DNA from 4 places in the Pseudobacter sp. genome. Region 1 is predicted to be linked to each of the others. Evidence: riboswitches for the same ligand, from Rfam matches in the RefSeq annotation. Region 1 holds a riboswitch; each other region holds the start of a gene.
What was found. A riboswitch is a leader RNA that binds a small molecule or an ion and turns the genes downstream of it on or off. The one in region 1 is predicted to bind cobalamin.

Region 1 (4,185 bases):
TTTGTTTTGATCTGTTTGAAACTGTGTTATCCAACCCATTAAATCTTTTGTGAATGACAACATTATTTGAAACTGCCGTTCCTGCCGCCGAGCAATTACCTGATATTGCCGGAAAATACGAGCATGAAAAATTATGGTGGAAGAATGAGGAAAGTGAACAAATTCTGAACAGAGGTTATCTGTTGAAAGGTGAAACAGTTGAAGGCGCCATCGAGCGCATCTGTTCTGCGGCAGCGCAGCGTCTTTATAAACCGGAACTGAAGGACGCTTTCAAAGAGATGATTGAAAGAGGATGGATGAGCCTGAGCTCTCCCATCTGGGCCAATATGGGTACGGAAAGAGGACTGCCGATCTCCTGTTTCAATGTGCATGTGCCTGATAATATCGAAGGCATCACGCACAAGCTGGGTGAAGTGATCATGCAAACCAAACTCGGCGGTGGTACATCCGCTTATTTCGGTGCACTCCGCGAACGGGGCAGCGCTGTTACCGATAACGGGAAAAGCAGTGGCGCCGTTAGTTTCATGCGCCTGTTCGATACAGCTATGGATACCATCTCACAGGGGGGGGTAAGAAGAGGCGCTTTTGCCGCTTATATGGATATCGATCACGGTGATATTGAAGAGTTCCTCTCTATCAAGGATATCGGCCACCCTATCCAGAACCTGTTCAATGGCGTATGTGTGCCCGACTACTGGATGCAGGATATGATCGATGGGGATATGAAGAAAAGGGAGATCTGGGCTAAAGTACTGGAAAGCCGCCAGCAGAAAGGCCTTCCATACATCTTCTTCTCAGACAATGTGAACCGTAATAAACCACAGGTTTATAAAGATCACAACCTCACTATTCATGCAAGCAATCTCTGCTCCGAGATCATGCTGCCATCATCCATGGATGAGTCATTCATCTGCTGCCTGTCTTCCATGAACCTGGAACTGTACGACGAATGGAAAGACACCAACGCCGTGAAACTGGCCGTGTTCTTCCTGGATGCCGTATTGCAGGAATTCATCGCAAAAACCGAAGGCAACCATTACCTGGAAGCTGCCAATAAATTTGCGAAAAGACACCGTGCCCTGGGGCTGGGTGTACTGGGCTGGCACTCTTACCTGCAGAAGAATATGATCCCCTTCGAAGGCATGCGCGCCAAACAACTGACCGCATCCATTTTCAAAGACATCCAGGAAAAAGCCAACAAAGCGAGCAAGGACCTGGCATGGATCTACGGAGAGCCTGAACTGCTGAAAGGATATGGCAAACGCAATACAACCGTAATGGCCATTGCTCCTACAACCAGCTCCAGCGCTATTCTCGGACAAACATCTCCCGGTATCGAGCCGTTCAGCAGCAACTATTTCAAAGCAGGACTTTCCAAAGGAAATTTCATGCGCAAGAATAAATACCTGAAAGAACTGCTGATCAAAAAAGGAATCGATAATGAAGATACATGGCGCGGCATCATGCTGAACCATGGCAGTGTGCAGCACCTGAAAGAACTGACGCAGGATGAAAAGGACGTGTTCAAAACATTCAAGGAAATCAGTCAGCTGGAGATCATTCAGCAGGCATCTATCCGGCAGCAATATGTTGACCAGAGCCAAAGCCTGAACCTCAACATCCCTTCTGACCTTCCTGTAAGAGAAGTGAACAAGCTCCTGATCGAAGCCTGGAAGCTGGGTGTTAAAACACTTTACTATCAGCGCAGCCAGAGCGTTTCCAAAGAAATGGTGACCAACCTGGTGAGCTGCAAAAGTTGCGAAGCTTGATCAACCAGGATAGTATTTGAAAAGCGCTCCTGCAAAGGGGCGCTTTTTTTGTGTAAACAGAAATTCCGGCAAATACACTAATTTGCATCATCAAGTTCTTTCTATACATCTTATCAAACAGTATAGGTTCCCGGCCAAGCGTCGGGATTAATAGGGAATTGTGTGTAAATCACAAGCTGTCCCGCAACTGTAAGTAACACACCTGAGTTTTTACCCTCGTTGTCCACTGTTCCGCCAACACGGAATGGGAAGGACGGTAGAAACGTTACAAGCCAGGAGACCTGCCTCTATTGTATTTGACAGTGCTTTCGTGGAAAGAAGCGATTGTTGAACTGATATACCTCCATCACAGGCATCTTCATGCAGGAAGGCCTGTGCATGCGTACGCGTATACGTATCTTCCATCTTCTTCTTACATACATAGCACTCCTGTTTAGCAAAGAGCTTTTAACTGATTTATCATCTTTAAAAGCGCGTAACATGCAAACACAAAACCTCGGCTACCCGCGGATTGGCAGCCAAAGGGAACTTAAGAAAGCTGCTGAACTCTACTGGGCAGGTGAGCTGACTGCACAAAAACTGATGCAGACCGGCAGTAACATCAGGCAGCAGAACTGGCTATTACAAAAAGAAGCCGGCATCGATCTCGTTCCCTGTAACGATTTTTCTTTCTATGACCAGGTGCTCGATACCACAATGATGGTGGGCGCCATTCCTGCACGGTATCATAACCTGGTGCACGAAAAACAATTGCCGCATATCGATCTCCTGTTCGCCATGGCAAGAGGTTATCAGAAGGATGGCTATGATATCACCGCTATGGAAATGACCAAATGGTTCGATACCAATTACCATTACATTGTGCCGGAATTCACTGCCAGTCAGCAGTTCACACTCTTCAGCAATAAAGTGCTGCACGAGTTCAATGAAGCTAAACAACAAGGCATCCCTGCAAAACCTGTTTTGCTCGGACCCGTTTCTTACCTGTTGCTGGGTAAAGAAAAAGAAAGCGGTTTCCATCGTCTTGAGCTGATCAAAAATCTCTTACCTGTTTACCTGGAGATCCTTGGCAAGCTGGAAGAAGCAGGCGCGTATTATGTCCAGCTGGATGAGCCCTGCCTTTCGCTCAACCTCTCTTCCGCAGAAAGACGGGTGTTCGTGCAAACCTACAACGAGATCAGGAATAAATTCCCACAATTGCAGCTTATCCTGGCCTCATATTTCGAGTGTTACGGTGATAACCTGGCCACTGCGCTGAGCCTGCCTGTGCAGGTGTTGCATCTTGACCTGGTGCGTTGTCCCTCTCAGCTGGATGATATCCTGGCTACTGATATCGTCCGCAGCCGTACAATTTTATCACTGGGTGTGGTGGATGGAAGGAATATCTGGAAGAACGATTACGAGCAGTCACTCGCACTCATCAATAAAGCAGTAGCTAAGCTGGGAACAGACAGGGTCTGGATTGCTCCATCCTGCTCACTGTTGCATGTGCCCTGTGATCTGGACCTGGAGAAGAATGAGAAAGTGCTCACTCCCGAAATCAAACAATGGATGGCATTCGCCAAACAGAAGATCGGTGAGATCGTTACACTTAAACAATTGGCGGCAGGGGAGGTAAATGAGCGGTTACAGGAAAATATAACGGTCAACTATACTCGAAAATTATCTTCCCTGATCCATAATAACCAGGTTAAAGATAGAGTATCAGGCATCACAGATAAAGATGCAAGTCGTAACACAGCTTTCTCCTCCCGCAAATTGCTGCAGCGCGCGGCTTTGAAACTCCCAATATTCCCTACCACTACTATCGGGTCTTTTCCGCAGACCGCTGAAGTCCGCAGCTGGCGGGCCAAATTGAAGAAGGGAGAGCTCACCCAGGAGCAGTATGATACGCTTATTGCCAAAGAAACGGAAGACAGCATCCGCTGGCAGGAAGAGGCCGGCATCGATGTACTGGTGCATGGTGAGTTTGAGCGGAATGATATGGTGGAGTATTTTGGTGAGCAGTTGCAGGGATTCGTGTTCTCACAAAATGGCTGGGTGCAGAGCTACGGCAGTCGTTGTGTGAAACCTCCCATCATTTATGGAGATGTGAGCCGTCCCGCTCCGATGACAGTACGCTGGACCTCTTACGCGCAGTTGCTTACACGTAAACCTGTGAAAGGTATGCTGACCGGACCTGTTACCATTCTGCAATGGAGCTTCGTTCGTAATGATCAGCCACGCAGTGAAACCTGCACTCAGATTGCGTTAGCCATCAGGGATGAAGTGGCCGATCTGGAAAGCTCCGGTATCCGCGTGATACAGATCGATGAACCGGCGATCCGGGAAGGACTTCCGCTCCGCAAAGAGAACTGGGAAGCGTACCTCAACTGGGCAGTTCGCGCATTCCGCATTGCTGCAAGCGGCGTGAATG
Region 2 (4,185 bases), on a different contig from region 1:
AGAATCCCAAAAAACCATTGCTGGAAGGAGGCTCCAGGGTAGTGTCTTCATTCATGAATACTTCTATATCCTTTCTGCAAGAGCAAGTCAACAGAACCAACAACAAAAGCACTATGAAGAATAACGGATCTTTTTTCATAGTTCAACGGATAAGATGATTTTATAATTACGTTTCGGCATGGGATAGTTTTGTACCACATCATAATCCTGGTTGAGCGCGTTGTTGAGCTCGCCGGCAATCCGGAAACGGAATCTTTTGTATGTAAGATCTTTGGATGCAGACAGATCGCTGGTGTACCAGGGCTGTTCGTAATTCTCTCGTATGTTGGCAGAATTGGTATATCGCTCACCTACATAGATAAAGCTGTAGTTCAATCGCCATGATTTATACTGTACACTTGAAATGATTGAACCGCTATGCCAGGGGATATAAGGGATCTGTCCTCCCCAGGTCATCTTTTGCAGTTCAATATTTTTCCGGATCGCAAAATCCTGTGCTTTCTGGTAAGTGTAGGTGACTCTTACATTCAGCCCGAGATCAGCAGGCAGGGCAAAAGCCATATCGGCCACCATATCGGTTCCTATGATTTCCACGTAGCCGTAATTCACCATCATCCAGCGATACATACCGCTGCCTTTGGGTACAGCTACTATTTTATCTGTAACCTGGTTGAAATAAAAATCAGAGGATAACTGCCATTCCCTCAACACTGACTCCGGAGAAATCTTACGATAGGCAAACCCGATATTATACTGATGCGTGTATTCAGGATTCAGGTTGATATTGCCTATATCAGTGTAGTACAGGTCGTTGAAAGTGGGCATCCGGAAAATATTCTTGTAAAAGGCCCTTACGTTGAAGTCCGCTTTGGGAAAGGGTTTAAAGGAAACGAAGAATGCAGGTGTCAGTTCTTTTTTTGAAGGAGCAGAAACGGCCGCTTCACCGGTTACCGTGTTACCCGCCGAAACTTCTTCTTTTATGAATGTCGCAAGCAAACTTGCCTGCAATTTGACCTTCCAGAATTCTGCGGCCCCGGCAAGTGCCACCAGGGAAGTGAGTCTTTTGGGAAATACAAAACCATCCAGGTTTGCAGTGAGCGTGTTGTACTGGAAGTCAGTAGATAAATTGATGCTGATCTTTTGTGTGAGATTGTATTTATTGGCAAGAGAAGCATACCATTCTTTCTGGTAGAACTTATTATCGATATAAAGCAGCGTGGTATCAGGGTTCAGAAACCGCATAAAATCATTGGCATACTTCGCGTTTACCTGGATATCGTAGCCACTGAGAATATTTTTCTGGAAGGAACCCTGTAAAAAGAAATTTCTGTCCCACTGTCTTTGGGAGCGCAGCCAAACATTGTTTACGATGGCGCCGGGTATTCCTCTTTCAGAATTATAGAAATAAGTCTTGACATTCCAGTACCCGCGCGTGATATTCCCAAACAATCCCGCCTCCAGTCTTTGTGCATTGATGTCTCCGTTTTCTCTGGTGGCTGTTGTATCCCAGGCGGTCTTTCGTGTTCCGCTCAACACTCTTCTGTAACGGAACGGATAACGCCCGGAAGAGTTCACGTATTCACCACTGAAGGAAGCGGCTAAACTATCGGTAAACTTATGCTCCAGTAATAAAGAAGGATTGATCAGATCAAAAGAGCCTGTTTTATAGACCGCTTTTACATTGGTGGTTTTTGCAGAATCGAAAGCAGGCCTTCGGCTGCGGATATAGATGGTGCCGGATGATGAGAAATCTCTGGCAGGTTGAAAGATATCGCTCTTCTGCCCGTTGTAAAGAGAGATGGACTCGATATTATCCATGGAAAACTTTCCAAGATCTATTTGTCCGTTCTGTGCGTTGCCCAGCTGGATGCCATCATAGAATACACCCATATGATTGGTGCCCATGCTGCGCATGTCCACAGTTTTGAGGCCACCGATCCCTCCATAATCTTTCACCTGCACGCCGGCAAAATAGCGAATGGCATCAGCTACCGAATAGCTGTTAAGGCTCTTCAGTTTTTCGCCGGAGAGTTTCTGAGAAGGGATCACTTCTCTGAATGGCGTTGCAGAAACTGTAACGCCGGGTAAGGTTTTGATGCGGCCGGTATCGATACGAGCAGCATCTTTCCGCGAATGCTGCGCATACGAATACCTGCCAAAAAATGCAAAAAACGCTATCAGCAACGTTTTTAATGCGTTTGACATATATCCAATAATTGATTGATTATGGATAGCTTACAGGATAAAAAACGAAAACACGTAGACCGGGTAAATGGTCGAATTTGTTTCAAGCCTCATCCTCGAAAGCTTAAAATCTATCTGCAGTGGCAGGTCTCCTGGCTTGTTCCCACTTTGAGCGGCCTTCCCGTTTTTGTTCACTAAAAACAGTGGCGTGTAGATTGTCAAAGTGTTATACAGAACTTACAGTAGCGGGTCTGCTCAGGTTTCGCACCTGATTCCCTTTTAATCCTGGCATCGTGAAATGAATGCCAGAAACCAATTGCAGCGCGAAAGTAATATAAAATAGTGAGAAGCCGGAGAGAAAGAGGATTGTGTAAAAAATACAAGGCAAAGAAGAGATGAATGTCAGTTGTTTATTTTTTCTTCAGAACGGCTTGTTGATAAGACCTGATATGATAACTGTCAACCTTCGGAGACTCCTCCGTTCCATTACCGCTGGTTGTTATTGCTTTTACAGGATAGGAGAAAAATTCCAGGTGTAGTTCGTCATTTTCCATCCAGTAGCTGTTGACAATAGTATTACCACTTACAGTAAAAGCTCCTGCAAGCTTGCCTCCTTTCCAGTACTGGTCAAGCCTGATGCCATTCACTTCATCTATCACCCAATGACCCTTTGCAGTGTCAATTGCTTTCAATAAATATGGCCGGCTGTCTTCAGAAGGCTTGCCGTAAATGATATGCCAGATGTATTGATCGATGCTATCTCTGGAAGGTTGGATATGCAATTCCATATCAACAATACGCGGATTGGCAGCGCCGTAAGAATACCAGTTGAGTTTGCCGTACCAGTGGCCGATAAAGTTTCCGGGGAATTTCGGCTGTGCCTGAGATTTGACAACAGTAAATGAGATAATAAGTGCCAGGATAAATGTACAGCGCTTCATGGTGAATATTTGTACAACAACATAGCGGTTTATATTTCATCTGGCAAGTCTGTTCGTTTGAACGGTAAAATAATGACCTTATCCGGGAAACGACAACAGCCAGTTCTTCCAGCTTACTTCATGCCTTTGTACCACTGCAGTAAGATGTATTTTATTTTAATTCCCATTTCCGAGTAAGTAAACCCTGCAACGGTTGAACTGGCGCTGTTACTGTGCAGAAAATAAGCAAGCACCTGGAAAGCAGGGGCAGGCTTGTACCCAAGTGTAACGTTAAAACGGTAAATAGCCTGACCGGATTCCTTATCGATCTTCTGAAAACCGCCTGCCACCAGAGCCTGGTACAGCCATTTCTTTCCCGGTATCTCGAGGTTTTCAACTGCACTGAACAATTCATAACTCCTGAATTGTTCCGGACTGAAATATTTTGCGGGTACCTGGTCATCAAAACGCAGCTGATTGTAATTGATCCCTGCTTTCCACACAGGATCTGTAAGAATATTATAATAGAGTGAGGCAAACAGCAGGCCGCGATTATTATGATCGCTGTAAGAGGTATAATAATATTGGGAAAACAAGCCGAGCTTTACCGGAGTGACCAGGTTATAGGTAAGTATATAATTATTCATGGTGATATTGCTGTTGATGAGGCTGGTAGTAAAATTCTGCACATCACTCCTGTAGCGAAGCTCTGCGGTATGCCAGCGTGCGAACTTCCATTCTGCAGCAATATCTGCGAGCAACTGATGTTTATTTTCCGTCCCGTTCAACTGGCTGCTGTTCAGGGCCCCATTCAACAACAGGCTTGAACTGACACGATACCTTAATCCCAGTGTATAATGTTCGTTGCTTGCATGCTGATCCGAATGCTTGTCTCGCGTGTGCCTGGCTCTGTAATCCATTGCCATCCTCAATCTCGGAACAATGTCAAATGCCACACCAACATGGTAATTATATGACTCATTGCCACCTTTATCTGTGCTGCGGAATCCGTCGGCGGTGATCGTGGGGGCGTGTCTGAGGCTGATCTTCTGCATGAATTCCCTGGCATCTTTCTGACCAG
Region 3 (4,185 bases), on a different contig from region 1:
TACCAGCACCGTATATGGCGCATTCAGTCAGCTGAAGAATCCCACTTTCCGCAATTATGAAAAAAGATCAGAACCGCACTTTGGCGGGAGGACTGTTTTCACCTGGAACAAACAACTGAACAGTACTGCACAGCTGACCGCATTGGCAGGCGCAGAAGCACAACGTGGCTTCTTCAACACAAAAACATTTGCCAACAATAATGGTAACCCTGCCGCCCTGCAAACTGACGACGAGATCAGCAACTGGCTCTACTCCGTGTTTGCACAGGCCGAATTGCAGCTGCAATCAGGCACAAGCATTCAGGCAGGACTGAGCAGCAACAAATCATCTATCAGTATCCAACGTTTATCCTCACCTGAACTTGCCACTCAGAAGAGAACATACAATAACGAGTGGGCGCCGCGCGTGGCCATCTCTCAAAAAATAATTCCACAACTGCTGGTATATGCCAGTGTCAGCAAAGGATTCTCCTCTCCCACTTCACAGGAAGTACTGCCAAGCACCACGGTGATCAATACAAACCTGAATGCCGAGCATGGTGTGAGTTATGAAGCAGGCGTTAAAAGCAACTGGCTGAACAATGCATTGTATATCGAAGTGAATGCATTCCGTTACGAGCTCCAGGATGCCATCGTACAGAGACGTGACCAGAGTGGTGCCGACTTTTTCGAGAATGCCGGCACTACCAGGCAGGAAGGGATCGAATCACAGCTGCGGTACAATTTCGTCCCCAAATCAAAAGGTTTCGTTTCCGGCTTACAACTCTGGGGCAGCCATACCTGGTACTTCTTCAAATACCGCAACTTCAAACAACTGACCACCGACCTAAGCGGAAAGGCCCTCCCCGGGGTGGCACCGCATACCGTTGCTGCGGGGCTGGACCTGAATACCAAACCCGGCATTTACACCAATATCACCTGGTTCTACAGCGATCCTGTTCCGCTGAATGATGCCAATGCGGATTTTGCCAGCGCTTATCAGCTGACCGGTATCAGGGCCGGATGGCGCAAAAACTTCGGTTCTAAGATCAACGCCGATCTCTTCGCAGGCGTTGATAACCTGTTTGATACGGAGTACAGCCTGGGCAACGATATCAATGCGTCCGGCGGACGTTACTACAATACAGCTCCGGGTGTTAACTACTTCGGAGGCCTCACATTACGATATAGTTGGTAAAATCATTTTGGCTGTAACTGCCACAAGCCTACATTTGCGCCAGTAATTGGTTTCCGGGGCCATCATTGGTCCCAGGATTAAAAGGGAAACCGGTGTAATTCCGGTGCTATCCCCGTAGCTGTAAGTTGCAGATGCAGTGTTAACCCTGTATCAATGTTCAATCTTCATACCACTGTCTTAGTTTGATGGGAAGGTGTTGAACAGGCAACAAGCCAGAAGACCTGCCAGTTGCCTGTAATAACATCAGCGAGCTTTCGGGTGAAAAGCCGGGATGAAATGAGTGCATTCAACTGCACTACCTCACATTTCATTTCAGTAATGAATTAATTTCCGAAGGTTCATAGTTCTCAAAACAAACTACGAACATGAACAAGAAACTTCTCTCCCTTGCGGCCCTGCTTGCTGCTATGCATGCCAGTGCGCAAGACTCCACCGCCAAAAAGCAACTTGACGAAGTGGTGGTGACTGCCTCTAAGTACGAACGCAAAGCCTCAGAAACCGGTAAGGTGATCACTGTGATCGACAGAACTGTTATCGACAGAAGCCTGGGTAAAGACCTCTCACAATTGCTGACAGAACAGGCCGGCCTGATCATCAATGGCGCTACCAGCAACCCTGGGAAAGACAAATCAGTATTTCTCCGCGGCGCATCTTCCGATTATACCGTGATCCTGGTTAACGGCATTCCTGTTTCCGATCCTACCGGTGTTGGCGGGGCCTTCGACCTCCGTCTCTTCCCGCTGGAACAGATCGAAAGGATCGAGATCCTCAAAGGTGCTCAATCCACGCTCTATGGATCCGATGCCATTGCAGGCGTTATCAATATCATTACCCGTAAAGGCGGCAGCAAACCTGCGGAGCTTTTCGGTAATATCGCTTTCGGCTCTTACAATACATTCAATGCAAGTGCAGGCCTGACGGGTTCAGCGGACAAACTGCGTTACAATATCGGGTATATGCACCATGAGTCCCGCGGCATCTCAGAAGCACTGGATACCAATGCAGTGAAAACCTTCGACAAAGACGGTTTTCTGCGTAACTCCTTCAATGTAGACATCGATGGAGAAGTGCTCAGCAACCTGCATGTAATGCCTTTCTTCCGTTACTCCTATTTCCGTGGCGGATATGATGGCGGTTCTTTCCTGGATGCCAACTATAATTTCCAGACCAGCGCACTGACTGCCGGTACAAGGGTCAACTACAAACTGAAAGACGTACAGCTGACCGGTCAGTACCAGTACAATAAAGTTGACCGCAGGTATGATGCCTATCCCTTTGATGGCAATACACAGCTGGCCGAAGTATTCGGTCAATACAACATCAACAAATATGTGCAGGTGCTTGCCGGTGTGGATTACAGATATCAGCAGGTCCTCAACAAGAGCATGACGCCCGCTGATCCTACCATCGATATCACCAGCCCTTATGCATCGGTATTCCTGAAAAACCTGGGCGGCTTCTACCTGGAAGCAGGCGGCCGCCACAATAAGCATAGCAAGTATGGTAAAAACTGGACCTATAGTTTCAATCCATCATACCTGATCAACCAGAATATCAAGGTGTTTGCCAACCTGGCGTCTGCCTTCAAAGCGCCTACCCTGGAATCACTGTATGGCACGTACGGCGCCAATCCTGATCTGAAGCCTGAAAAGTCAACAACCTATGAAGGTGGTGTACAGGCATCTTTCTTCAATAACCTCATCGATGCACGTGTAGTGTATTTCAACAGGGAAGTGAAGGATGTGATCGTATTCAGAACTTCTCCAAGCGCCATGCTGATGAACTTCAACAAACAGAAAGACCATGGTTTTGAAGTGGAGCCAACCATCAATATCAATAAAGACCTGCAGGTGAAACTGTATTACACCTTCCTGGAAGGAGACCTGCATACCACTACTGGCGGAGGCAAAGACACTTCATACAACAATCTTATCCGCAGACCAAAGCATAGCTTCGGTGGTACCATCGCTTACAGCGTTACCAAAAACCTGTTTGTAAGCACCACTGTTTACAACTATGGTAAGCGTTACGATCTGGCATTCGACAACAATCCTCCTTACGGATCCATCCAGGTTGACCTGGCTTCTTACACCCTCTGGAATGCATATGCGGAATACCGTTTGTTGAACAATCGTATCCGTATATTTGCTGACCTGAAGAATATCACGAATGCCAAATACCAGGAAGTGTATGGATATGGCACACAAGGCACCAATATCACCGCTGGTCTGGCAGTAAGGTTATAAACTCATAAAACAGAAACGAACATGTCATTGAAACAAATCAATCCGCGCAACACTGTACTGTTTGCATTTATGATGGTGGTTGCCCTGATGAGGATCATCCTGAGCTCGGAAGCTCCCATGAACCCGATCGCCACATTCACACCCCTGGGCGCTATGGCCCTGTTTGGAGGCGCTTATTTCAATAACAGGGTGAAATCGGTTCTATTCCCTGTGCTCACTCTCTGGATGAGCGATATCATCCTCAACCGTTTTGTTTACTATAATGAATGGCGCTTCTTTTATGAAGGTTTCTACTGGACCTATATCTCGTATGCACTGATGGCAGTGGCTTCCAGGTTCATCATCCGTAAAGTGACCGTGAGCAATGTGATCATTGCTTCCCTGGTGGCTACCCTGATCCACTGGATCGGTACCAGCCCCGGTTGCTTCCTGATCGAGAACAGCATGTATCCCAAAACACTGGCAGGATATTTTACCAGCCTGGTGGCAGCCATCCCTTATGAAAGGAATTTCCTGGCAGGCACACTGGTGTACAGTGTTGTTCTGTTCGGAGGTTTTGAGCTGCTGCAACGCAGGTACAGTGCATTGCGACTGGCACATTAATTTCAAATCTTTCAATACAGCATCATGACCGCCTCTTCTTTTCTACCCGCCGCCACGCAGATGATCTACGATATGCAATTGCAGCATATGCTGCAGGGCATTACGTTTGAGTGTCCCCCGCAGGCGCTGGCCGAGAAAACAAAAGTGGTGCGTTGTGTG
Region 4 (4,185 bases), on a different contig from region 1:
TCTTTCTGAAAGAACATTTCAGTGGTCTCCAGTATGTGGGAGGCGCGCTGGTTTTACTGGGCGTATGGCTCAGTTCAGCCTCACCCAAAGAAGAAACAGTTAAACAATAATATAATGAAACCAGTATTCCAGGGCGGTATAAATATCGCCATCAAGATACCCAAACAGAAATATGAAGCCACAGTGGCCTTTTATAAGGAAACACTCGGATTGGAAGTAACGGAGAAGCCCATCACCAATCCTACCGTGAGCCGCACACATGAAGTGAAATTCGGTCCGAATATCATATGGCTCGACTGTGTTGACAATTACACCCATTCTGAAACCTGGCTGGAACTGAAAACCACCGATGTGCCTGTTGCAACGGAATATCTCGCCTCCCGGGGAACATATACCTGTGATGAGCTGGAAGAGATCCCGAAAGACATGCACTGGATCACAGACCCCGCCGGATCGGTCTTTATTCTATCCAAATCAGGTGTTTGATTTCCTGCAAAACTTGACTTTTGTTAGCTAATCGGCGCTATTATTGATGTGAGCTATTCTTCTTTCAACAAATCTATATCTTCATGACCTGTTGAAACAATGCTCACCTCAACCAGCGGACATGATCAAAGCGGAGAAGAAGGACAAACAGAAGGTAACGGATATACTAACAGATTCATTCTTCGATAACAGGAGCGTGAATTATGTGATACCTCAGGACCAGCGCAAGAGAGAGAAGATCGAAAAGCTGATGGCCTACTCATTTGATGTGTGCCATGCTTTTGGTGAAGTGTATCTCTCCGACTGCCGGCGTGCCTGTGCCCTGGTATTATATCCTGAAAAGAAGCGCACCACCCTTCAAAGCATCTGGTGGGACCTGCAACTCGCGGCTACCGTATTTGGTCTGACTAGGACCTTCAGGGTATTGAACCGTGAACAACTCATCCGGAAACACCATCCTTCCTTTCCATTCTTTTACCTTTGGTTCATTGGCGTGGAGCGCAACAACCAGCATGCAGGCATTGGCAGGCAACTGATGCAGGAACTGCTGCAACTCAGCCAACAACAGCAAAAGCCCGTTTACCTGGAAACCTCCACCCCGGAGAATGTACCCTGGTACCAGCAATTCGGGTTTGAAGTATACGCAGAAGAATCACTTAGCTACAAACTATATTTCCTTCGGAAATAATGTAATTATGCAGGCTGCCTGATCACCCTTCGATCTTCACAGGCCGTTTGGCATCGTCGATGGCCACCAGTGTGAAAGTTCCCGTGATGGCTTTATCGCGCTGCTCTGAATACATTTCCTCGATGTAAATATCCACCTGTACTTTCAGACTTGTATTTCCAACATGCACGATCTTTCCGATCAGTTCCACAATAGTGCCGCCTGGAATGGCTTTCTTGAAATCGATCTTGTCTGAAGAAACGGTTACCACTTTCTTCCTGCTGAACCGGGTGGCTGCAATGAATGCTACTTCATCCATCAGGTACATGGCAGTGCCGCCGAAGAGTGTATCGTAATGATTGGTGCTGTCAGGAAACACGGCTTTGAATATGCGCGTTTCCGCATTGGCGATCTTTTGTTCGCGTGTCATATGTAATAGCTTTAAACTGCGAAAGCATTCTGTAATCAGGCAAGTATCTGGCTCTCCTTATCGGTTAAGGATCACAGTTGCGCAACAGCCCGTGGATCTCACACGGTTCCTTATTAATGATCAACCAGAAGGTTGATCAACCTGAAACATTTGAAAAATGATAAAGAACAACGGTGCGAAGGTATTGAATTAATTGATGATGCTTTTGTTTTTCAGTGTTGACAACGTTGAAAAACATTGGTGGGGAATGGGGAATTCAGCTGCACTTGCAACGCTTGTCGTTTTGAGATTGTCAAGCCCATAAACCGACAAAACTTATTGTTATGCGCTTGCTACTATTCTGCACCCTTGCAGCTACTGCCCTATTCTCTTTCAGCTGCAGCAAAAAAAACAAAGAAGAGAAACTCTGTGGCGGAGCTTATGGCGAAACCCCGAGAATCCCGCTGCAGCCTTATGTGAATCCTCAGTGGGACCCTACGGGCAACCTGGTTGCCTTCAATCATATTCCTGTGAGTGAGTTAATGGACAATCCCTGCGGCCTTCCGTTTTTCGGAGGTAAGGGCGATTCGGCCGGGCTCTATCTCATCAAAAAAGACGGCACTGGTTTAACCAGGGTAACGGACAGGCCTTTGGAGAATCCGCAATGGTCGCCTGATGGCAAATGGCTGGCCTATAACCGGTCCGGCGAGATTCATCTTATTCCATTCAATGGTACCGCTTTTGATACAGCGGCAAAAGTGAAGATCACACCAACAGGACAGAATGCTACCTATGCCTGGTCGCCCGGCAGCGATTCTCTCTATTATCTCAATACCGCCAGTGTAAGCGCGAACTCCCAGGGGAAGTTCTATCGTGTAGCAGTTGACGGCACAGGCAACACTGTTGTGGGAGAAGGTGCGTACTATTTCTGCATTACTGACGACCGTATTTATTTCACGCAGGTCCGCGATATCTTTTCCACTAAAAAAGATGGAACAGATAAGCAACAACACACTACCGGTTCTGATTACAAATACTTTCCATCCGTATACAATGGAGTGCTCTATTATACATCGAATCTGAGCAGTCTCTGGTCCGTTGCTCCGGGTGGTGCGCCCATACTGCTGGAAGAGGGGGTACGTTCTTATGCTATTTCAGCAACCGGAGAGATCGTTTATGGAAAATTCCTGGCTAATACAGATGAAGCCAATCCGCAGAATGGCACGTTGTGGATGATGAATGCAGATGGGAGTAATAAGCGGCAGCTGACGTTTAATCATCATAAATAATGGCATTAGCAATACAAACTAAAAAGGACCTTTCGAGGTCCTTTTTAGTTTGTATTGCTATGGATAACATTTTATTTTCCTTCCTTTTCCAGTTTATCGATCCTTTTCAGGAGATCCTGCACAACCTGTTTCAGTTCCGCAACTTCCTGTCTGGTGGAATCCACCTGCTTATTTTGTGCGATGGCATGCAAAGTGAGCTCTTCTATTTTCTTTAAAAGAAGTGCCTGGTTGGCACTCAGTTCAATACCGTTCAATTCCACTTCTGCGGCAGCAGGTACTTCCGGAAGATGACCATGTTGACGGATATACTTTTCAACTTCCGGTAAAGGCATAAGTCCGTATCCTTTATTAAAAACATAGTCGGGCCATCCTGTTACAGTAACTTTTACTTTTCGGGTTACAATATCACCGTTAACGGAGAGCCTGCACTGTTGTGCTGTTTTGCCCATGGTAATATTTCCGTCGCTGCCTATGAGCATGCGTTCCTCGTTATTTGTAATGATCTGCAGTGCGTAATTATCCGTTGAACCTATCTTTTTTACAGCACCGGCACTATTCCCATCCAACGACCATCCACCTGTAACTCCGGCAACTGTTTGCCAGGTAGCGTTTCCGCCGGCATCAAGCTGAATTATTAAAGGATGGAATTTCAACTGTGAAGAATACCGGTATAAACGTACCGGTTTCCAATATTCCAAAAAATCAAAAATCCCGGCTCCATGAAGCGCCGGGATTTCTATCGATACATTGGCATTTTCCTATCACTGGTACACTCTCACATAATCCACTTCCATCGTCTGTGGCCAGATCGACTCATCAACGCCCATTTTTCCACCCCAGTTGCCGCCTACAGCAATATTCAGCAACAAATGGAAAGGCTGATCGAAGGGCCATTCTTTAAATGTCTTTTTCTCATTTTTAAACGAGAAATACTGTTCCTGGTCTACAAAGATTTTTATTTCGTTTTCATTCCATTCAAGTACATATACGTGAAAGGCATCTGACAGGTCATTGCGGTAGATGCTTTTGCCTTTCTGGGTTCCTATCACATGGTTGTATGCCTTGGTATGTACAGTTCCGAAAACGGAATCCGGCATATACCCTACATTCTCCATGATATCGATCTCACCGCTTTCAGGCCAGCCGCCATACTTCCAACCGGTAGACAGCATCCAGATGGCAGGCCATACGCCACGCCCTTTGGGCAGCTTGGCTTTTATCTCGAAACGTCCATACTTCCAGTCGCCTTTGTTTTTACTCACCAGCCTGGCGGAGGTATAATCCATATTTTCAAATTTCTCTTTGATCGCTGTGATGCTCAACACCCCGTTTTT

Region 2: linked by a shared signal. The riboswitch ahead of ACTHMC_RS22205 (TonB-dependent receptor) and the one ahead of metE (5-methyltetrahydropteroyltriglutamate--homocysteine S-methyltransferase) in region 1 are both predicted to bind cobalamin.
Region 3: linked by a shared signal. The riboswitch ahead of ACTHMC_RS04355 (TonB-dependent receptor plug domain-containing protein) and the one ahead of metE (5-methyltetrahydropteroyltriglutamate--homocysteine S-methyltransferase) in region 1 are both predicted to bind cobalamin.
Region 4: linked by a shared signal. The riboswitch ahead of ACTHMC_RS06780 (acyl-CoA thioesterase) and the one ahead of metE (5-methyltetrahydropteroyltriglutamate--homocysteine S-methyltransferase) in region 1 are both predicted to bind cobalamin.

The regions. Positions count from the first base shown of each region.
Region 1 is NZ_JBQCGW010000147.1:1,392-5,576, reverse strand. It holds gene ACTHMC_RS12605 (ribonucleotide-diphosphate reductase subunit beta) at 1-10, shown strand, start outside; gene ACTHMC_RS12600 (ribonucleoside-diphosphate reductase subunit alpha) at 54-1,769, shown strand; cobalamin riboswitch at 1,877-2,072, shown strand; gene metE (5-methyltetrahydropteroyltriglutamate--homocysteine S-methyltransferase) at 2,250-4,185, shown strand, end outside.
Region 2 is NZ_JBQCGW010000255.1:3,142-7,326, reverse strand. It holds gene ACTHMC_RS22210 (YncE family protein) at 1-55, opposite strand, end outside; gene ACTHMC_RS22205 (TonB-dependent receptor) at 136-2,205, opposite strand; cobalamin riboswitch at 2,310-2,517, opposite strand; gene ACTHMC_RS22200 (hypothetical protein) at 2,595-3,125, opposite strand; gene ACTHMC_RS22195 (tetratricopeptide repeat protein) at 3,239-4,185, opposite strand, start outside.
Region 3 is NZ_JBQCGW010000041.1:28,229-32,413, forward strand. It holds gene ACTHMC_RS04350 (TonB-dependent receptor) at 1-1,177, shown strand, start outside; cobalamin riboswitch at 1,208-1,420, shown strand; gene ACTHMC_RS04355 (TonB-dependent receptor plug domain-containing protein) at 1,543-3,423, shown strand; gene ACTHMC_RS04360 (DUF6580 family putative transport protein) at 3,445-4,026, shown strand; gene ACTHMC_RS04365 (ABC transporter substrate-binding protein) at 4,051-4,185, shown strand, end outside.
Region 4 is NZ_JBQCGW010000078.1:1,399-5,583, forward strand. It holds gene ACTHMC_RS06765 (DMT family transporter) at 1-110, shown strand, start outside; gene ACTHMC_RS06770 (hypothetical protein) at 115-486, shown strand; gene ACTHMC_RS06775 (GNAT family N-acetyltransferase) at 608-1,174, shown strand; gene ACTHMC_RS06780 (acyl-CoA thioesterase) at 1,197-1,583, opposite strand; cobalamin riboswitch at 1,605-1,743, opposite strand; gene ACTHMC_RS06785 (DUF5050 domain-containing protein) at 1,907-2,851, shown strand; gene ACTHMC_RS06790 (hypothetical protein) at 2,923-3,549, opposite strand; gene ACTHMC_RS06795 (glycoside hydrolase family 16 protein) at 3,613-4,185, opposite strand, start outside.